Regions from separate parts of the Vibrio sp. R10-SG3-ISO10 genome, predicted to be linked through region 2. Evidence: predicted binding sites of a transcription regulator. Region 2 holds the regulator's gene; each other region holds the start of a gene.
The links. The regulator PurR, encoded in region 2, represses purine synthesis genes. The targets are predictions, from matches to a motif close to TNANGNAAACGTTTNCNTNA.
Positions count from the first base shown of each region.

Region 1: a site for PurR is predicted at 2,724-2,743, ahead of purT (formate-dependent phosphoribosylglycinamide formyltransferase). Genes of this name have one in related genera too.
Region 3: a site for PurR is predicted at 1,341-1,360, ahead of folD (bifunctional methylenetetrahydrofolate dehydrogenase/methenyltetrahydrofolate cyclohydrolase FolD). Genes of this name have one in related genera too.
Region 4: a site for PurR is predicted at 4,097-4,116, ahead of purE (5-(carboxyamino)imidazole ribonucleotide mutase). Genes of this name have one in related genera too.

Region 1 covers NZ_JCBDHG010000020.1:607,538-612,983, forward strand. The annotation lists gene AC6R16_RS12840 (nucleotidyltransferase family protein) at 1-431, opposite strand, end outside; gene AC6R16_RS12845 (thiopurine S-methyltransferase) at 771-1,421, shown strand; gene purT (formate-dependent phosphoribosylglycinamide formyltransferase) at 1,486-2,661, opposite strand; gene AC6R16_RS12855 (cyclic di-GMP phosphodiesterase) at 2,941-4,146, shown strand; gene cdd (cytidine deaminase) at 4,193-5,080, opposite strand; gene AC6R16_RS12865 (CidB/LrgB family autolysis modulator) at 5,324-5,446, opposite strand, start outside.
Region 2 covers NZ_JCBDHG010000020.1:319,719-325,164, forward strand. The annotation lists gene AC6R16_RS11455 (alpha/beta fold hydrolase) at 1-379, shown strand, start outside; gene AC6R16_RS11460 (putative signal transducing protein) at 376-681, opposite strand; gene AC6R16_RS11465 (TVP38/TMEM64 family protein) at 681-1,373, opposite strand; gene AC6R16_RS11470 (TfoX/Sxy family DNA transformation protein) at 1,524-2,114, opposite strand; cyclic di-GMP riboswitch class I at 2,248-2,334, opposite strand; gene purR (HTH-type transcriptional repressor PurR) at 2,479-3,486, opposite strand; gene torD (molecular chaperone TorD) at 3,698-4,345, opposite strand; gene torR (two-component system response regulator TorR) at 4,583-5,296, shown strand; gene elyC (envelope biogenesis factor ElyC) at 5,398-5,446, opposite strand, start outside.
Region 3 covers NZ_JCBDHG010000018.1:64,044-69,489, reverse strand. The annotation lists gene AC6R16_RS09565 (response regulator) at 1-743, opposite strand, end outside; tRNA gene AC6R16_RS09560 (tRNA-Arg) at 1,150-1,226, opposite strand; gene folD (bifunctional methylenetetrahydrofolate dehydrogenase/methenyltetrahydrofolate cyclohydrolase FolD) at 1,428-2,288, shown strand; gene AC6R16_RS09550 (NupC/NupG family nucleoside CNT transporter) at 2,500-3,699, opposite strand; gene AC6R16_RS09545 (LysR family transcriptional regulator) at 3,920-4,867, opposite strand; gene AC6R16_RS09540 (lytic murein transglycosylase) at 4,925-5,446, opposite strand, start outside.
Region 4 covers NZ_JCBDHG010000009.1:1,764-7,209, reverse strand. The annotation lists gene AC6R16_RS04620 (LysM peptidoglycan-binding domain-containing protein) at 1-151, shown strand, start outside; gene dprA (DNA-processing protein DprA) at 155-1,273, shown strand; gene AC6R16_RS04610 (DUF494 family protein) at 1,276-1,755, shown strand; gene AC6R16_RS04605 (DNA topoisomerase family protein) at 1,771-2,355, shown strand; gene AC6R16_RS04600 (5-(carboxyamino)imidazole ribonucleotide synthase) at 2,403-3,536, opposite strand; gene purE (5-(carboxyamino)imidazole ribonucleotide mutase) at 3,540-4,025, opposite strand; gene tsaC (L-threonylcarbamoyladenylate synthase type 1 TsaC) at 4,220-4,777, shown strand; gene hemF (oxygen-dependent coproporphyrinogen oxidase) at 4,799-5,446, shown strand, end outside.

The DNA.
Region 1 (5,446 bases), 290 kb from region 2:
GCAGACATCAGGCTTTCAATGTCGTCAGCGACAATCGTTGCACGGGCTAGGTCTGTAATTCGCTCTGTTTGACCATCAAGTTCATAAGCAATCTTTTCTTTAGCACGGTCAGACGATTTAACACCAGCGAAGTAAGATTCTGTTGAAGTCAGTAGAGCAGTACTTTTACAGATGGTCTCTAGTTCTGCTTGAGCTTGATGGGCTTTGCTATAAAGAACGTCGAAATCAGAGTATGGCTGAAGTGGAGTGGTCGACATTGACTTAATGCCGTAAAGGCCGCTTAGGTTATGTTTGAATGCTTTGGAACACACTTCGTTCTGGTTAGTAGAACGGTTTTCCTCGTTACCCGGCGCGGTTGGAATAGCAGCAAATGCAGGGGCACGGCTGAGCATTAGAAGCATCAGGGCCGTAGTTCGCAAAAATAGGCTCATTCACTCTCCTTAGATGTGTAGGGCTTAGCTAAAAAGGTGTCGAAAAAAGTTTCAATCACTAGCGCTACTCATCTTTACATAGTTAATGGGGGCACTTTGTGCGATTCCAATCGCTTTCCCATCGACCGTTGATAAAACTTTGAACAGTCTCGCATTTCCTTTGCGTTTAATTAGAGTGCAACCCTTTTCAAAGGTTCATTTTCAATGTGTAACTAAGTATATCTGATGAAAATGAACCTAATCTGAATGAAGTTTTCAGAATAGGATTGGTGAAGGGATACCACTCAGCTTCACTTTCCGATAGGCTATGCGCTACGAAGTCAGTCACAGAGAAACAAAATGAGAGACCCAGAATTTTGGCACGGTAAATGGGCGGCAAACCAGATCGGTTTTCACCTAGAGGACGTCAATCCGCTACTGATTAAATATTGGCAGGAAACGAACCCAAGCCCAGAGGACAACGTATTTGTCCCTTTGTGTGGAAAGTCAGAAGACTTGGTATGGCTGGCAACGAAACACTCTGATGTGCAGGGGGTAGAGCTGAGCAATATTGCCGTGCGTGCTTTCTTTGCTGAACATTTTTACACGCCAATGGTGATGCCGATTAATGGTCAGCATGAGCTGTTTCAGTTTGATGAGCTATCTATCTATGTCGGTGACTACTTTACTGCGCCAATCAAGCCGGTTGATATCGTTTATGATCGAGCCTCGCTCATTGCTTTACCAAAAGAAATGCGAGTGCAATACGTAGAAAAGATTAAGTCTCTGCTTAAACCCGGTGGGCGCATTTTGCTGGTTACTCTCGATTATGATCAAGAGTTAATGCCGGGGCCTCCATTTGCTGTCCCTGAATCTGAGGTGAGAGCGCTGTACGATGGCTACAAGATCACTAAGCTAGAGAGCGATGAAGAAGCTAAGAAGCATCCTAAGATTGCTAAACATGAATCGGCACGATTTGCTGAAGAAGTTTACTTGATTGAAGCGGTTTAAATCTAAGATAAATAAAGGCTTGGTCATTTCAAATGACCAAGCCTTTTACTTTCGATAAAACGATTTAGTAAATGATTTTTACTTTATCTGCGCTTTGTTTAGCGTCTTCAATCGCTTGCTCTACAGAATCACGTCGAGTTATCGCGACCCCTAAACGGCGACGGCCATCAATATCTGGTTTGCCAAATAGTCGAAGCTGAGTTTGTGGCGCAGCCAACGCATCCGCTAGGCCTTCGAAGCGAATATCGGTCGATGTTCCTTGCCCTAAAATAACGGCCGAGGCTGCTGGGCCGTACTGAGTAATCCCAGCGATTGGCATACCTGTAAATGCACGAACATGTAGAGCGAACTCAGAACTGTCTTGTGACATTAGGGTGACGAGACCAGTATCGTGTGGACGAGGTGAAACTTCGTTGAAGATAACCGTGTCGCCTTTGACAAACAGCTCAACACCAAAGATGCCGTAACCGCCAAGTGCATTCACCACTTTACCGGCAGCATCTTGGGCAGCGGCTAGCGCGTTGTCTGTCATAACTTGTGGCTGCCAAGATTCACGGTAGTCTCCATCTTCCTGACGATGACCAATTGGCGCACAGAAATGTACACCATCAACAGCGCGAACGGTGAGCAAAGTGATCTCGTAATCGAAATCAATAAACCCTTCTACAATGACGCGACCTGCTCCAGTACGTCCGCCTTCTTGTGCATAGTTCCAAGCTTTATCAATATCTTCAGCGCTCTTAAGCACACTTTGGCCTTTACCTGAAGAACTCATGACCGGTTTACATACACACGGCACACCAACTGCTTCTACTGCGGCAACAAACTCTTCATAGCTGTCTGCAAAGCGATAAGGGGAAGTGGTTAAGCTTAGCTCTTCTGCCGCTAGGCGACGGATCCCTTCACGGTTCATTGTTAGCTTTGTTGCTTTCGCTGTCGGCACCACGTTTAAGCCTTGGGCTTCTAACTCTACCAACGTATCGGTTGCGATGGCTTCGATTTCAGGCACGACATAATTGGGCTGCTCTTTTTCGATAATAGCTTGCAGCGCGTCACCATCGAGCATATCTAATGTATAGCTACGATGGGCAACTTGCATGGCTGGTGCATTTTCGTAACGATCGCAAGCGATCACTTCAAGGCCGAGACGCTGGCATTCAATGGCGACTTCTTTACCGAGTTCACCCGAACCAAGAAGCAGAACGCGAGTTGCATGATTTGCAGTTGCAGTACCGAACATAATTAACCCTAAAATGTAAGAGGAATAGAAGATTTTTCCAGCATGATACTCATTGGAAAAAGAAAAGCAAACGTTTGCTTTGTGGTGTTTAGCGAATTTTAGTGGTGGAGTGCTTCTAGGCAAGAGTGTTGAAATCTTCGATTCCGACAATTTTCAACTTTCTTACCGCTTTTTGGGTGTTTATTGAGCAATTGCAATCACTTATTACGTAAATACTCAGCATTAGAGTTATAATCACTAACAATAATCAACTCTAACAAGAATACGGCTACTAACTTAATGCAGTTCGACCCAGAAAAATCCATAAAAATACCAATCGGTACGCTGACCGTTGGCATGTTTGTGACTGCAATTGAGGACAGTAAACGCGTCAATCTCGCCAATGCGGGGCGTGTACCGTCTGAAAAAGCAGTAAAACAGCTTGTTAAAAATGGAGTCAAATTTGCTTGGGTAGACAAGGAGTTGTCAGTAAAAGGGAGTGTTTTTAAACCCGTTAAGGTTGTGGAAGAAACTGAATTGCCACAAGAAGCATCAACACCAGTGAAGCGGAAAAAGGTGAGCCGTTTTTCACAGCAAAAGAAAGCGCAGAAAATTATCAAAGAAGCGAAAGGGCTGGCTAACAGGATTCTGACGCAAACTTTTGAAGGTAAGCCAATACATGTCTCCGAACTGGATGATCTCGCAGACGACATGATCGAATCCGTGTTGCTTGATTCAGATGCATTGCATTGTGTTTCTGCACTGCGCAATAAAGATGAGTACTTACTTGAACACTCAGTCAATGTTGCGACTTTACTCGTGACATTTGGTAAACATCTTGGCCTGCCGAAAGAGACGCTAAAACAAATGGCGATTGGTGGCATTATTCACGATGTTGGCAAAATTAAGGTTGACGATAAAGTTCTGCACAAACCTGCTCGGTTAACACCCGAAGAGTTCGAGCATATGAAGCTTCATCAGGTTTACGCGAAAGAGATCATCACTACGGTTACAGGTTTGAGTGATGTTAGCCGCGACGTTTGTTTGATGCATCATGAAAAACTCGATGGGAACGGCTATCCAGCGGGGCTTAAAGGTGATGAAATCCCTTTACACGGTCGTATGAGCTGCATCGTTGATATCTATGACGCGTTGACTGCCGATCGCTGTTACAAGCAAGGCATGAGCCCAGCAGAAGCGTTTAAAATACTCTTGAGCTTAACACCGAATCATTTAGACAAAGAGTTGGTGTACAAATTCATCAACTGTATTGGCGTTTTCCCTGTTGGGGCTTTGGTCGAGTTGAGTGACGGACGTGTAGGTATTGTTTGGACTTCGAATTCCCACGAGCCGCTAAAGCCAGAAATCAAATGTTTCTATTCGCGTAAGTATCACCGTTTTGTCGATGTAAGTTTTGTCGATATGAAAACAACCAAACTAACGATTAAAAAGGCGATAGCCCCTAGTCAGTTAGAAGTCGACCCCAAACCGTTTTTCGATGTTTAATCCCGAATTGATACAAAAAAGGCGCTAATTTAGCGCCTTTCTCAGTTTAAAGTTCCAAGTAAGTGATTGGAATATCAGGGTTTAGTGCTTCTAGCGTCGCTTGCGTGTTTGCTAGATGGCTTATAGTACCGTCTTCTGCTTCTACCAAGGCCGCAGAATCAATACTGTCGAGCTCCTTACGGTCTAACAGTAACTGGATCAACGCAACCTGAAGTGGCGGTAGGCTTGGGTTAAATGCAGCGTTTTCTGCATATGCGCCTTGATATACTTTGCCATCTTTGGTCTTAATCGCGACACCACTTAAGTTATGTGTGTAAGGGGCATGGCTACGATTTAAGGCAGCGACGGCCAGTTGTAATAGCTCATCTTGCTCTTGTGTCTGTTTTCCATGGTCAACAGAGGTCATCAATGCGGATTCGATGCCAAGATCTGAAGGGCCAAACGATTCTGGTAAGTAGTAATGAAGTGGCTGACCTTCACGTTTCGGCAGTTGGATCTTTAGCTCGTTAGCGGTTGAAAGCTCATTCATAAACTGACGACAGTGACCACAAGGGCTGTAGTTGATCGTGATGTCAGCAACGCCTTGTTCACCCTTCATCCACGCATGGCTGATGGCTGATTGCTCTGCGTGAACGGTTTGCCCTAGTTGAACGCCGTCAAACTCGACATTCGCGCCGAAGTAGAGTTTGCCAGATAGGCCGCGAACAATTGCACCCACATAAAACTTAGAAAGCGGAGCATAGGAATAAGCGGCTGCAAATGGAAGTAGCAATACTCGTAGTTCTGCGTCATCAAGACCTGAAATAGCGAGGAGTTGCTCAAATTGCTCTGAAGAAATCGTCGCGTCAAAATCGTCAGCAAGAAGAATAGGAGATAAGAAATCTGCTACGTTTTGTGGCACTTCAGATAGCGCCTGTTCAATGCGGCTTCTCATAGTGAGTCCTTTAATAAACATCGTTGATATCTTTGAGTTTAGAGCCAGATACTGGTGTGTAAACTCCGATATTGGTATTACATTTTATGTAAAGATGAGAATTATTCGGCGATCAAGATCACAAAATATATTGTAACGATATTGTCTGTTGCATTATTTGAGTGATGTCACACATGATAACGATTACAGGCGAGAAATTAGTGATGTGCGTCGAGCCGCTAGTTGCAGCTCGACATCAATTACTTACGCTGACAACCAGACTGCCAAGGTAAAGAAAGAAGGTGCTAGGATTGAGGTTATAACACCGCACACCACAAGTGCTAGAGAGCTAAAGGCCGCATCTTGACCATCTTTCTCAGCGCAGGT
Region 2 (5,446 bases):
CATGTGGCTGTACAGTCTATTCGCTTATATTGTGATGCCGCAGCGTACACAAAGAGAATCAAGGCACTTGTTTATCCGCGAAGCAAAGAAGCTTTGCCAAAAAGAGTTTAAGCGCTGGTTTATTCTCACTTCGGAAGTTAACCCACTGATGAAGTATTTTAAAGATAAGGAATTGCCGATCCCGACGCTCTATTTGATGGGTGAGAAAGACTATATGTTTATTCAGCCTGTCAAAGAGATGGTCGCAGCACATCGTAAAAGTAAGTTACTTGAGATCGCCGATTGCGGCCATGTATGTAACGTCGAGCGACCAGAAGAGTTCAATCACCATTCAATTTCATTTATTCAGCAGCAAATTGAAGCGCCTAAAATCGGTTAAGGTGCTGCTTCTCCGCATTGCCAACATGCGCCAAATTGAGGCTCGTTCACTTCTCCACATTGGTTGCACAGCCAGTTACTGCCGATTTCCGCACTGTTAAATTGCTTGATAACCCCCTTCGCTTGCTTAGCTTGATGAGGGTTAAGTAACCACACATAGGGTTCACTGCTCTCCCCAAAGGGAATTTCCCCTTGGAGCCCAAATACGCCTTCGCCACGGACTTCACATTCAATCTGTTGAGACTTAAGAAGCTCACAAACAATGTGAGCTTCAGTTGGCGTAGATGCGGAATAGATCCTCATTATGCATTTCCGTTTGATGTTGATGGGGACGCCTTAATTTTAGTCATAATCCATTTTGCAATGACAGGGAACAACCCGAGAAGTGCGAAAGAAGCCAAAACGGTAGGAGAGACGATACCCGACAAGCTGTCTATTTGAGCGAGTTGAGTGCCGGCATTTAGGTACACAGCGGTTCCTGGCAACATACCTAGTTGGCTAACCAAATAGAATCGAGTTGTCGCGATGGGAGTCAAACCCATTAACAAGTTGATTAGGAAAAATGGGAATACTGGAATCAATCGCAATGAGAACAGATAAAATGCGCCATCTTTTTCAACGCCTTGATTGATGGCATTGAGCTTGTCACCAAACTTACTCTGTACCCAATCACGTAATAAGTATCGGCTGCTTAAAAATGCGAGTGTTGCCCCAATGGTGCTGGCGAAAGAGACCAACAGTAAGCTTGTCCAGAAACCAAATAGAGCGGCGCCTAAAAGGGTAACGACCGCAGCGCCAGGAATTGAGAAAGCGGTGATAGCAACATAGGCGATAAAATAGCTAGCAGCGGCGATAGTAAAGTTATCTGCGATAAATGCGGCGAGCTCTGCTTGCTGCGCCTTCGCGTTTTCTAGCGTGAGATACTGACCAAAATTTACGCCAAGTAAAACAATTAGTGCGACGAAAACAATTCCTAGGATGATCTTTTTATTCATGTTGTGCAGCTCCATCATATTTCATGGATATCAATTATTAGTGTTACTAGACAAGACAGGGAAAGCAAGCCACAAATTTCAAGATGGCAGATAAAAACCAATAAAAAAGTCAGCACAAAGGCTGACTTCTTAAACAAATTTATTTTTAGGTTAGCTGACTTGAGTTAACAGCTCCTGACGGCGACTTTGGGGGATAACCGACCAGTGTGTCCCTTTAATGGCACCTTCTAAAGCCCAGAGAAGTTCGATGTTTACATCGGAAGAGTGTGTAGTCTGAATGGCTTTAAACGCATGTACGGCTCCCACTTGTTCCAGATTCTCTACCGAATCTATACCAGCTTTCTTGAGCATGCGCTCAGTCGCTAGCCGCAAGTTAGGCAGATCTTTCAAACGATTGGGTTTCGCTTGCGATTGGCATTGCTTCTCTTGATTTGCTGCTTTTAAGGCGACGTTCGCAATCTTTAAGGTTTTATTTGCGTCAGCTGCCCAATCATCACAAAGCGCAAAATACTTCGTCACGACGGGGAATCCGCGTTTTTTGTAAACATAGGGTTCTAGCCCTTGAGACCTGAACTGTTTAGCGAGAGCCGCGTCCGCGCGTACGTGTAGTTTATCGTTGACGACAAGTGCGAACATAGTGTCATCAGCAAAAATGCCAAAGCCACCAAACATTGAGCGAGACTTAATATGTCCTAACTGCTCAAATAAACGCATTGAGTCTTTTAGTATTGGTTTATCCATGCTGTGTTTTCTCGGTGTATAAGTATACGCCACCAATGCAGGTCCGAGAGATTAGCAAAATTATGCAGAGACATTGTCAGTAAGGTGTCATACGAGTGCAAGTAAAAGCGGTATGACAGTTTGCATATTCGCCATCGGCAACCCCGCTACCAGACAATAAATTGTTTAAGGCCGGAGGCTTTGCGTCCCATCCTTTCGAAATGGTTTGCCCTGTTCGTGGCATTAATCGAACACATTAAGAATAAATAAAATCTGCGCAGAACATCACGTTTGTATCGGATAAATGTGATGTTGGTTCAATAAATAGAGGGGAGATATACGCCTAGCCAATAGTACGACTACCAGCTAAGCGTCTGACTTAAGGTTATTTATTTAGATTACGAACGGTATTGCGCTCGACAATTTCTGGGTGCATCTCGAACACACGTTTTTCGTGCTCTTTATCTTTAATGCGCTCAAGAAGAATTTCGAAGGCATTCTTACCAACGCGACGTTTTGGTTGGTGCACTGTTGTTAGAGGTGGAGAGAAGTACTCTGCTAGTTCAATATTATCGTAGCCGATTACTGAGATGTCTTGAGGTATTTGAATGCCTTTCTGTTGTAGACGGCTCATTAAGCCAAGCGCCATCGTGTCATTAAAACAGAACACGGCTGTTGGCTTTTTATCCATCGCCACAATTTTATCCGCAGCCAGTACCGCCGTATCACATTCGAAGTTGCCTTCAAGAATCCAATCTTCGTTTACTGATAAATCAGCTTCAGCCATTGCGCGCTTAAAGCCACTAATACGCTCAACACACGCCGCTTTCTCGAAGTGACCACTTAAACAAGCAATGTCAGTATGACCGCGCTCGATCAGATATTTTGTCGCTAGATAGCCGCCTTCTTCAGAGTTATCGATGATCTTATCGGCTTGAGAACTCTCTGGACCCCAGTCCATTACTACTTTTGGAATGTCTTTGTGGCGGTCGAGCATTTCGCTCAGCTCTTCAGTCAGATCTGAACACATCACTAGGATGCCATCTACACGCTTTTCAGCCAGCATGCGAATGTAGTCGCGTTGCTTCTCATAGATGCCGCCGGTATTACACAGAATCAAGGTGTAACCTTGGCGGTAGCAGTAGCTTTCTACGCCGTCGATAACTTCTGAGAAAAATAGGTTAGTCGATTGCGTCACTAACATACCGATTGTACGAGTAGTGTTGCACTTAAGACTACGAGCAACGGCACTCGGTGCATAGTTAAGCTCGGTTACCGCTTCCATCACTTTTTCTTGTGTCGCTTCGGCAACAAAGCGTGTCTTGTTAATCACGTGAGACACAGTGGTTGTTGAAACACCAGCAAGGCGAGCAACGTCTTTAATAGTGGCCATAAATTTTGTCCTGTCGATGACTGCCACGAGAATATATTCAGTTTAGAATAAGTTGGCAGAAAGTATCAGAAACACAAAAACCGCTCTTATTTAGCGGTTTGTATTTGAATAGTTCATTTTTATCGTTTGCGGTCACGATTTTAGACCGCAATCCGACTTAGGGCAAACATATTTCGTCAAACTGACCTGTGCCAGTTCACATTGTCAGACTCTATTCGCCGATTAAATATGTGCAGTCCAACTCCAAGAACGCCACAGTGAGAGAAGCGATCGCAGAGTAAAAACCGAATTCATCGAGCGTTTGACACTTAGCCGAAAACTTAGGTGTCCAACTTAGAAGGTGCTGACGAATGAAGCTCTCTTGTTCGATAAGCGCTTCTTCAATATGACGCTCTTGCTCAAGTTCATTAGAGCGAATGATAAGGTTACCGAGAAAATCCAGCTCAATGGCAATGTGATCAGCCGGCTCATTTAGGCTTTCATCAACGGCTACACCATGCTCTAGCATTAATGCTTCCATCTCTTTGGCAGGCTTGTCGTTAAGCAGGCCTGTGTCTCCAATGTACATTGAAGCATAAGGCAGTGCCGAGTCGCGGTCAGACTTTAAAAATAGATCACAAAAGTCAGCGGCAAGCTCTAGTTGCGCATCTTCGCGATCGATTAAGCGATTAAGTGCATCAATGACACGATCAATCGACGGTTTAAGAGCGGCATTCTCGCCAAGGCCAGTAAGGAAAGAGCGGATTTGAGCTGAATGGTACTGCTCCAGATTCTCTTCCGTTAATTCCTTGGCGTAAAGGCTTGAAAGCCACCAATAAATTTCCGCACGTTTCTCATTGAATGCTTTGATTTCTTGCATTAGGTATCACTCCCAAAATAACTACCTATTAGTGTAACTAATAAAAATGAATAGCGGTAATGGCTTACGTGACAATAAAAGACGAATTATGAGCATATATTAACAAAGGCGGAGGTTTTGTTTTGAATCAATAAAAAATCATCTTTCTCGTTTTTAAAGTGATAAATACTAGAAATGTTACTATTTATGAATAGAATAAATGATAGAACTATTCCCAATGTAAATTAAGTGGTGCAGATGAGTTATCATGTACTAGTAGTAGAAGACGACGTAGTGACTCGCAGCAAGCTTGTTGGCTACTTTCAGAATGAAGGTTACCAAGTCAGTGAAGCAGAAAGCGGCGAGCAGATGCGAGACATGCTACAAAGCAACGCGATTGATTTGGTGATGTTGGATATTAATCTGCCGGGTGAAGATGGATTAATGCTAACTCGCGAACTTCGCAGTCAATCAGACATTGGAATTATCCTGGTAACAGGACGCACGGACAGCATCGACAAAATCGTTGGCCTCGAAATGGGCGCTGATGACTATGTCACTAAACCTTTTGAATTACGAGAGCTACTGGTTCGAGTTAAGAACTTGCTGTGGCGAATTTCTGCTGCACGTAATTCGTCAGGCTCTGACAGCGCAGCGAAGCAAGATGATAATGTCGTTCGCTTTGGCGAGTGGACGTTTGACGTTCAACGCCGTGCTCTGAGTCGTAACGGGGAGCCAGTTAAGCTGACTAAAGCAGAATACGAACTGTTAGTGGCTTTATCCTCTTATCCGAATCAAGTTCTTAGTCGCGAGCGTATCTTGAACATGATCAGCCACCGTGTTGATGCACCAAACGATCGCACAATTGACGTGTTGATTCGTCGCATGCGAGCAAAAATGGAATTCGATCCAAAGAATCCACAAATTTTTGTCACCGTTCATGGCGAAGGCTATATGTTTGCCGGTGACTAAGGTCAACAAACCCAAACACCAAGCTAACAGACATAAAAATACCGAGGCTTGCCTCGGTATTTTTCTATCTAGGATTTATACCAATCTTATTCAACTTGGTATCAAACTTTGCTTTCAGAAGCTTGCAGCGCTTGCTCTTCATAATCTGAC
Region 3 (5,446 bases), on a different contig from region 2:
AATGAATGACGAGCTGTGATTTGAGAAACCAAAGGGTCATCAGGATAGCCAAGAAGCTCATATTCGTGAGCTAAGGTTAGCGCTTCCACCTCATTTCCCAGTTCATTGTGAAGTGAAATCTGTTTTACAAGTGGCCAACGATGTTTTACTTTTTTGCTTAGCTGGTTAAGAACAAGTAGCGCTGAGTCATATTTGTTCTGTTTTACGTAGCAATCAATAACGACTTTGTGAAAGTCTAACCACTCTATCCCCTTGCGCTTTGATTGTCGGTTGCAAATTTCAATCGCGTCATCATATAAACCAATTTCAAGCTTCTTATGCACAGTCGCCAAAATCGAGCGTTTAATTAAGCTGCTAGCAATAAGGTGCTTAAACTGGTTGTAATTAAAAGGGTGACCGAGAATATTGTCCGGCTCTAACTCTTCGGCTCCTCGGATGTGATCATCATCGCCACTGTTGGCAATAACAACAAACGAGCAGTCACGAGAGTAAGCTCGGCTTTGCTGATACAAGTAGTGATATTTAGGGCCGACTATTTTTTTCTTACTCGCGTAAGAACAGATGATCAGATCAAAGCGATGCTGGTTAACAAGCTGCTTAAAGGTCATGACATTTTGTGCCTTGTGCAACTTTTCTTCTGCACCACCCATTTTTTTCAGCATGTTTTTTATCGATGAGGACAACATACTGTTCTCTTCTACGATAAGTATTCGCTTGTCACTTAAATCTTTTTTTTCCGCCATCTAACTACATCTGTCATCTAATTTTCGATTGGATGCTAGAAGGCCGACACATTAAAGCCTATCACTAGCCGCAAACCTAGATACACAAGCCTAAACGCAGTTACAAATTAATCATTATAAAAATCATTTTTATATTTATATATCAATAAGTTAAAACCCAAAACAAACCCTAAATTACATTTACAAAACAAACTATAAAAGAGAGTTTATTCATACAAAGAATGAGATTGAACAATAATCAAGCAGATAACTAAGGTTAGAGCAGTCACGCCTTAATATTGGACCGATATCAAGTACTGAAAATTGGCAATAATTGACGACTTAATGACGTGAGGTAAACAAGTTAGAAAAGCACCAAAACGAAAAAACCCGACAACTCAATGAGCTATCGGGTCTCTAGAATAAATGGCACGCCCTGTAGGATTCGAACCTACGACCACATCCTTAGAAGGGACGTGCTCTATCCAGCTGAGCTAAGGGCGCGCTACAGGGAAAGGATTATACGAGTTCGAATTCTTAAAACAAGGGCTTTTAGTAACATTATGATCTGACTGACTAAAAAAAGGTCACAGAATTCTATTTTGATTAAAAACACCACAAAGCAAACGTTTGCTTATAGATGTTCGTCAAATAATTTGCGACAATGCGCTGCAAATAATTCGCCATTCTTATTAAAGGAAAGTCATGACCGCTCAAAATATTGATGGAACTCTAATTTCCCAAACTGTTCGCTCAGAAGTTGCCGCCCGCGTAAAGGCTCGTAAAGAAGCTGGCTTACGTGCTCCTGGCCTAGCAGTGGTTCTTGTCGGCGAAGATCCGGCTTCTCAAGTTTATGTCGGCAGTAAACGTCGTGCATGTGAAGAAGTTGGCTTTGTCTCAAAATCTTTTGACCTTCCTGCAACGACGACAGAAGAAGAGCTACTGGCTCTTATTGATGAGCTTAATGGTGACGCCGAGATTGACGGTATTCTTGTCCAGCTACCGCTTCCTGCTGGTATTGATGCAACACATGTCCTTGAGCGTATTCACCCTGAAAAAGACGTCGATGGTTTCCACCCATACAATGTAGGTCGTTTGGCTCAACGTATTCCTAAACTCCGTTCTTGTACGCCTAAAGGCATTATCACACTATTAGAGCGCTACAACATTAACCTACGTGGTATGCATGCGGTTGTGGTGGGTGCGTCAAACATTGTCGGCCGCCCTATGACGCTTGAACTACTACTTGCAGGCTGCACGACCACCACCTGTCACCGCTTCACTAAAGACCTTGAAGGTCATGTTCGCCAAGCTGACTTAGTTGTGGTTGCAGTAGGTAAACCAAACTTTATTCCTGGCAATTGGATCAAAGAAGGTGCAGTAGTGGTCGATGTAGGTATTAACCGCTTAGATTCAGGCAAGCTAGTTGGTGATGTTGATTATGACAACGCAAAAGAGCGCGCAAGCTTTATTACCCCAGTACCAGGCGGTGTGGGACCAATGACGGTAGCAAGCCTAATTGAGAACACCATGCTTGCTTGTGAGCAGTTTCATACTAAGAAATAGTACGTAGGTAGACACCACAAATAATCAAAGGGCAGATATCGAGTGATATCTGCCCTTTTTGATTTGGATAACTGGATAACTGGATAACTGGATAACTAAAGTTGATCCGCTGTGGTTAAGAAGTCCAGTCTAGTTTTCCACAGGGCGAAGCCCGATCCCGCTTTCCATAGGGCGCAGCCCGTTCCAGAAAGACAAAGTCCACTCTCGACTCTTAAAGGCTGAGAATCACACCAGCAATTGACGCGCTCATAAGGTTTGCCATTACACCTGCCGCAATGGCGCGGAAGCCATATTTGGAAATGAATGGGCGCTTTTCAGGCACTAAGCTTCCCAATCCACCAATGAGCATAGCCATAGTTGAAATGTTCGCGAATCCACATAGTGCGAAAGTAACAATAGCTTGTGAATGTTCACTTAGTTGGTCTTTAACATCCATTAATTGTATAAAAGCAACAAACTCGTTCACTACGATCTTATTACCAATTAATGAACCTGCCGTGATCGCTTCACTCCATGGAACGCCAACTAGCCATGCTACTGGAGCAAATACATAACCCAGAATAAGTTCAAAGCTAAGCTCAATTCCTACTAATCCGCCGATCCAGCCTAGCATGCCGTTAAGCATTGCAATAATACTGATAAAGGCCAGTAGAGTTGCTCCAACCGCAACCGCAATACGTAAACCAGACAGGGCACCATCTGCCATAGCTTCAACAACATTCGTTGCTCTTGGCATATCAGCATTATCTAGTTCAGAAGTCTGATTAATCGACTCTGTTTCTGGTACCAACATCTTCGCCATTAATAGGCCAGCTGGTGCAGACATAAACGCCGCCGCGATTAGGTAGTTTAGATCCACACCTAACGATGCGTAACCGACCAAAGTACCACCCGCGACTGATGCTAAGCCACACGACATTACTGCAAAGAACTGAGAATCTGTCATTTGTTTCAGATAAGGTTTTACAACTAATGGAGCCTCAATCATACCAACGAAAATATTCGCAGTTGCAGACAAAGATTCTGCGCGGCCAATACCAAGTAATTTCTGAAGTGCACCACCAATCAGGTTGATCACTTTAGGCATTAAACCAATATGATACAAACCCGAAATCAACGCAGAGAAGAAGACAATTATACCCAACACGTTGATCGCAAAAGTGAAGCCACCCGTGGCTAAACCACCAAACAAGAAAGCAATACCTTCTTGGCCATAGTTGATTAGATTTGATACCGCACCTGTTACACTATTCAGTACTTCTTTACCCGCAGGGACATAGAGTACTAGTAGCGCGAAAGTAATTTGCAGAGCAAACGCCAGTGACACTGTTTTAAAGTTGATTTTATTTCTATTTGTAGACAGCAACCAAGCCGTGAACAAGATAGCTACTACACCGAGAATTGAGTTCATAACATGAATCCGACAAAGGAGGAACAAGAATGGCGTCGGAGTTTAGTGATATAAAAGTGAGATGCAAATCACATTTGTTAATTGAATGTATTTTGTAGAGAGCAAAAAAATACCACCAGACTAAGTGATTGATTTTAATAAGTATAAACGTTTGCTTAAACTTTATTTTTCCAACTGGAAAATATGTTTACAGACTAGGAAAAAATCATTTGCTCTAATTTCAAGGTTGCGACCTTTGAACATAAGGCGCTAGTTTCTTATCCCAGTGGCAAGGGTTACCAATTTTCTGCTTAATAAAATCGATCACGGCTACCGTCTTCTTAGGCAGATATCGACGACTTGGGTAAACGGCATAAAAAGGCATACTCTGTGATGCCCGCCAATCAGGAAGCAGTTGAATGAGTTGACCATTCTTAAACTCATCTCTGATCAAGTAGGTAGCCAGATACGCAATACCCCACCCTGCAACGGCTGCATCACGGACGGCCTCCGCCAAATCGACTGAGTAATTACCTGAAACTTTAATATTCAGTTGCCCTGTTTTATGACTAAATGCCCAACGCGTGTAATCACGCTCCCAGCTGCGATATATCAAGCAATTGTGGTTAAGTAAGTCACTTGGATGCTGCGGGGTCTGGTGTTTCATTAGATAATCAGGAGAAGCGGCAACTACAAACTGTGAATCAACTAAACGCTGAGCCACATAGCCTTCAGGTAGATGCTCATTGTTGGTAATCCACAGATCCAATCCCTCTTCAAGCATATCCACTTTGTAGTCGAACAAATGAACTTCAACCTGAAGATTAGGATATTGTTGGCGAAGCTCATCAATCGCAGGAATGATATGCAAAGTACCAAAAGATTGCGACAGACCAATTTTAACTAACCCTGCCACCTCATCGCGCTGACTTTCAACCTCAAGCTGAGCCTCATCTACTATCGAAACCAACTGAGCACAATGTTCATAAAATCGTTGCCCAGCCTCCGTTGGAGTAAAGCTGCGCGTCGTACGCTGTACAAGCTTCACGCCCAGCGAGGATTCAAGCTGAGCTAATTGCTTACTGACATGAGATACCGAGACATTTAAGCTCTTCGCAGCCAAAGTAAAGTTCTTATGTTTGAGTAAAGCGGCAAACACCACCATTTGTGCAGCACGTTCTGAAAGCACACGATCTCCAAAATGAAAAAGGAGCTCCATTGAGCTCCTTTAGTATCAGTGGGTTATCTACAGAGTAATTCTATCAGCAAGGTGGCTGACAGCTAACGCGAAGTAGTAAGAGCGATTCCACTTCATCAATACATTGTAGTTGTTGTAAACCAGATAGACGCGGCCATTGGCATTATCAGGGGCTGTCAACCAGGCATCCACATCGACTTGAGGCAGTGAGCTACCATCGTAACGAGTGATGCCAAGTTGATTCCATTCGGCGAGGGTTTTCTCTTTACCTTCAATGCGCCCTTCTAGGTTCATGTCAAAACCTTGCGGTAGCTTAACCTGACGCCCCCACGTAAACTTGTCATTCCAGCCTGACTGGCTCAAATAGTTCGCGGCTGACGCGAACACGTCCGCTTCGGTATTCCAAATGTCTTTCTTACCATCGCCGCTTCCGTCAGCAGCGTAAGAAAGAAACGAGCTTGGCATAAACTGGCATTGCCCCATCGCCCCAGCCCAAGAGCCTTTAAAGTCGCTGACTGAGATATGTCCTTCTTGCAATATTTGCAGCGCGGCCATGGTCTCTTTACGGAA
Region 4 (5,446 bases), on a different contig from region 2:
TAAAAACAACTCATCAATCCTTTTCCCTGATAGGCTTATTGGCCACATGATGGTTGTCCGTCCTTATCAGCACTTTAGTATCGCGATCATTACTGACAGTTCAGAAGCAGTCAGTATCGAGACCAAGGTTCACTCCCCAAGGAGTCGGTAGTTTGTGACCAATGAAGAGCTCGCGGCATGGCTGTCGCTTAACTTTACCCCTAGAGTCGGTCCGAAAACCTTTTCTCGTCTTCTCGCAATGGACTCACCATTAAACATTGTTCAATCTGAACTTCCTGCTCTTTTAGCCCTTGGATTAAGCGCACAACAGGCTAACTATCTAAAGAATCGAGCGGCGAAAGAGGTTGCGCAGTGCTTTGAGTGGCAACAACAATCTGCTCAACACAATATCATTACTAAGCAAGACAGCAGTTACCCGGCATTACTTGAACAGGCGGTAGGCTCTCCTCCGATTTTATTCGTTCAAGGAGAGGTGAACGGCCTGTCTGAGCCTCAAATTGCGATGGTCGGTAGTCGCAATGCCAGTCCTGAAGGGCTCAATACCGCGCGAAGCTTTGCTCGGGCCTTGGTTGAGCAAGGTCTGACGGTCACAAGTGGTTTGGCCCTTGGCGTAGATGGCTACGCCCATGATGGAGCGCTGCAAGGAGGAGGACGTACACTCGCTGTTCTCGGCAGCGGTCTAGAAACTATTTACCCAGCTAGACATCGTGAACTTGCTAGGAGAATCCTTGATTCTGGTGGTGCGCTGGTTTCGGAGTTTCATCCCAAAGCGAAGCCTAAAGCCGATCATTTTCCGCGCCGCAATCGAATTATCAGTGGCCTATCTGTTGGAGTGCTGGTGGTTGAAGCCGCAGAGAAAAGTGGCTCCTTGATTACGGCGCGCTATGCCATAGAGCAAGGGCGTGACGTGTTTGCTATTCCGGGGTCTATCCACGATTCAAATGCACGCGGCTGTAACCTGTTGATTAAGCAAGGCGCGTGCTTGGTGATGCGAGTTCAGGACATAGTTGATGAAATAGAGACGCTTTTACGCTGGTCTAATTCCAGTAAGCCACCGATTCAAAATGAACTTTTCGAGGAAATAGATAGTAAAGAAGAATTGCCATTTGCTCTGCTGTTAGCTAACGTAGGAAGTAAGGCTATACCAGTTGATATTCTTGCAAACAGGACCAATATACCTGTGCAGGACGTCATGATGCAGCTCTTGGAGCTTGAGCTTTCAGGGCATGTTGTTGCAGTTTCCGGTGGCTATATTCGAAAGGGGAGGGGCTAGCTATGATGATGGATATCTTAATGTATCTATTCGAAACCTACATCCATAGCGATGCAGAGTTACAAGTCAATCAAGATGAGCTAGAAGAAGAGCTTCTTCGCGCAGGCTTTCATCAAAAAGACATTTACAAAGCCCTTGTCTGGCTAGAAGAGCTAGCAGCACTGCAGCAAAGTGAAACCCACTCTGCGATCTCGGTGTGCAGCACTTCGAACTCGACTCGTATCTATACAACTAAAGAGTGTGAGCGCTTAAGTCTAGAGTGCCGTGGCTTTTTGACCTTCTTAGAGCAAGTTAACGTCCTCACGACTGAAACTCGTGAGATGGTTATTGATCGCATTATGGGCCTAGAGACGGACGAGTTTGAGCTTGATGATCTGAAATGGATTGTGCTTATGGTGCTATTTAATGTACCAGGCAATGAGAATGCATACACACTTATGGAAGAGCTGCTGTATACCAAAGAACAAGGTATCCTTCACTAACCTTTCTGAGTTGATATGAGCAATAAAATTGATCATCAGCTGTTTTCAGCCCATGAACATGCGCTAGAGCACCAAGCTTGCCCTAAATGCCAAAGTGAACAGCGCGAAGGTGAACTTCACCTTCGCCATGGTAAGCATGGTCCTTTCTTGGGTTGCGATCAGTACCCGGTGTGTGACTTCATTAAACCCTTGCACCAAAACGACGGTCACATCGTTAAAGAGCTCGGTGTTGCTTGCCCTGAATGCGGCAATGAGCTTGTTCTCCGTCAGGGGCGCTATGGGATGTTTATTGGTTGTAGTCATTACCCGCAGTGCAACCACATCGAGTCTTTAGATCAACCTAAGCAAGAACAGCAGCAGCCGGAACACCATACATGTCCAGAGTGCAATAAAGGCCAGTTAGTGGAGCGTAAAACTCGCTTTGGTAAGGTTTTCTATGCCTGTGACAACTATCCGAAATGCAAGTTTGCTGTCAATCAGCCGCCGATTTCAGGTCAGTGTGAGAAATGTGGTTTTCCACTGTTAGTTGAGAAGAAGCTCGCCAGTGGAGTCAAAAGGCAGTGTGCCGACCGGAAGTGTCATCACACACAATCTGAATAATAAAAAAACGGCGCATCAAGCGCCGTTTTTGCTATCTATAAACTGAGTTATTGGGCGAAGTTTGCTGAAAACTCATGAACAGCAGGAAATGCTTGTTCATCCAACAGATCGGCAAGTGCACACAGTTTACGCTGCAGTTCACCGCTGTAATCACCACACACGTTAATGTGACCCATCTTGCGGCCTGTACGTTTCTCTTTGCCATACCAATGAATGTGCACCCCATCCATCGCGAGTAATTCGCTTGGTAAGGTATCTTCACCCAAGATATTGATCATTGAAGTTTCACGAATCAGTTTAGTGCTGCCTAGTGGTAAGTCGCATACTGCTCTTAAGTGATTTTCAAACTGACAAGTTTCTGCGCCTTGTTGAGTCCAGTGTCCAGAGTTATGCACCCGTGGGGCAATCTCATTGACCAGCAAGGTGCCGTCGACATCGAAAAACTCAAGGGCTAATACACCAACGTAATTGAGCTTATTGGCGACAGCAGTAAACATCTGTTTTGCTTGTTGTTGCAGTTCGGTATCTGCGATGGCAGTAGACAGAGTCAGTACGCCGTTAGTGTGGACATTCTCAGCCAATGGATAAACAGCAACGCTACCGTCTTTGCCACGTGCACCTACTAGGGAAACTTCACGATTAAATGGCACGAATTCTTCCGCTACGATCGCTTGAGTTTCAGATGCAGCGATGCACTCGGCCATTTCTGTCCAAATGGTCTCGATTTGAGCTGGATCTTTTAAACGCCACTGACCTTTTCCATCGTATCCGCCAAGCGCACTTTTTAGCACCATAGGGATGCCAACGTGTGCAATAGCTTGGTCAAAGTCTTCACGTGTATTGATGACAAAGTACTTCGCATTGCGTACATCTGCGTCATCAAGCAACTGCTTCTCGATACGGCGATCGCCGCCTGCTTTTATCGCTTCAGTCGAAGGTAAGAACTTTCCACTTTGCTCGCAGATTGCCAGAATGTCGTGAGGGATATGTTCAAACTCAGCGGTGATAACATCAGCTTGAGCGATGGCGTTTTCAAGTCCGTGACCAATTACAGTCTGCGTGAGTGGATGAACGACATTTTTACTGCCTACGTCATACGCTGAGATATCAATATTAAGCGGCGCGCCAGCCAGTGACATCATGCGAGCTAATTGACCAGCACCTAGCACTAAAACATGCATGACTTAGTCCTCTGCAGGATTTGGGTTCGCTAAAACCGTTTCTGTCTGTTCAGCGCGGAAAGCTTCAACTTTCGCCATTACAGCTTCATCATGTGTACCAAGAATTTGCGCAGCGAGAATACCTGCATTTGCCGCACCCGCTTCGCCGATAGCCAAAGTGCCGACAGCAATACCTTTTGGCATTTGCACGATGGAGTATAGAGAGTCTAGACCACTAAGTGCGCGGGACTGAACTGGAACACCTAGAACTGGCAGTGAAGTGAAGGCTGCCGCCATGCCTGGTAAGTGCGCAGCACCGCCTGCACCAGCAATGATTACTTTCAGGCCACGCTCTTTAGCGCTGTTTGCATAGTCTGCAAGAAGTTGAGGGGTACGGTGCGCAGAAACTACTTTAGTTTCGTACTCAACCCCGAATCTATCGAGCATTTCTGCTGCTAGTTTCATGGTTGGCCAATCAGATTTAGAACCCATGATGATACCGACTTTCATCTCAAACTCCTTCAAAGCTGCATAGAATTGGTGAGCAAACATTTTGAGCGCATTATACGGAGATTTCACACTTAAGCAAACGTTTGCGTCGTGGTGAAATACTTAGCTCGGGAATTTATTAATAAATAGCTTTAGTCTCGGATTGAGATTGTTTGTAGACTTAAGCCTGTAGAGAATAACTAAGGTGTGACTAAGTGGAAAACTTTAATCAAGCACTGAACGCTTTAATGGATGGTGAAGTGATCGCTTATCCAACCGAAGGAGTCTTTGGTGTGGGGTGCGATCCCGATAATAGCGAAGCAGTGCGCAAGCTACTGGATCTTAAGCAGCGCCCTGCCGATAAAGGACTCATTCTTATCGCGGCGAGTTACCAGCAGTTAATTCCGTATATTGATGAATCTCAGCTGACTCAAGAGCAGCTAATCAGGGTCAAACAGAGTTGGCCTGGGCCGGTCACTTGGATCATGCCATCGAGTGATCGCGTATCTCGGTGGGTATCCGGTCAACATCAATCGATTGCTGTGCGAGTGACGGATCATCCTTTGGTACAAAAGATGTGTAATGCATTCGGAAAGCCGTTAACCTCTACCAGCGCAAACTTGTCCGGTCAGCCGCCATGCATGACAAGTGAAGAAGTTTATATGCAGTTTGGTTATGACCAGATTGCGGTACTCGAAGGCCAAACGGGTGGTAGAGAAAAGCCCAGCGAAATTCGAGATGCTAAATCACTACAAGTATTAAGACAGGGATAACCCTGCAGTAAAGGAAGTTGTATGTCAGCCATAGATAAACAAACGGTAAAGCAATTTTTAATGGATCTTCAGGATTCAATTTGTCAGCAGCTCGAAGAGGTGGATGGACAAGCGGTATTTGTTGAAGATGCATGGCATCGCGAGCCTGGAGAAAAGCTAGGTGGCGGTGGTCGTACCCGAGTGATGAAAGATGGTGCTGTTTTTGAGCAAGGTGGTGTTAACTTTTCACATGTGCAAGGTAAAGAAATGCCAGCTTCCGCCACGGCGCATCGCCCTGAATTAGCTGGACGTCGCTTCGAGGCAATGGGCGTCTCTTTAGTTATGCATCCAAATAACCCTTATGTGCCTACTTCACATGCCAATGTTCGTTTCTTTATTGCGGAAAAAGAGGGTGAGGAGCCGATTTGGTGGTTTGGAGGCGGTTTTGATTTAACACCTTTCTACCCATTTGAAGAAGATGCGCAGTATTGGCACAACACGGCTAAAGAAGTGTGTGCACCGTTTGGCGAAGGCGTTTACTCAGAACACAAAGCTTGGTGCGACAAATACTTCTACTTACCTCACCGAGATGAAACTCGTGGTGTTGGTGGCTTATTCTTTGATGATCTCAACCATTGGCAGTTTGATAAGTGTTTTGACTATATTAAGGCGGTCGGTGAGGGTTATTGC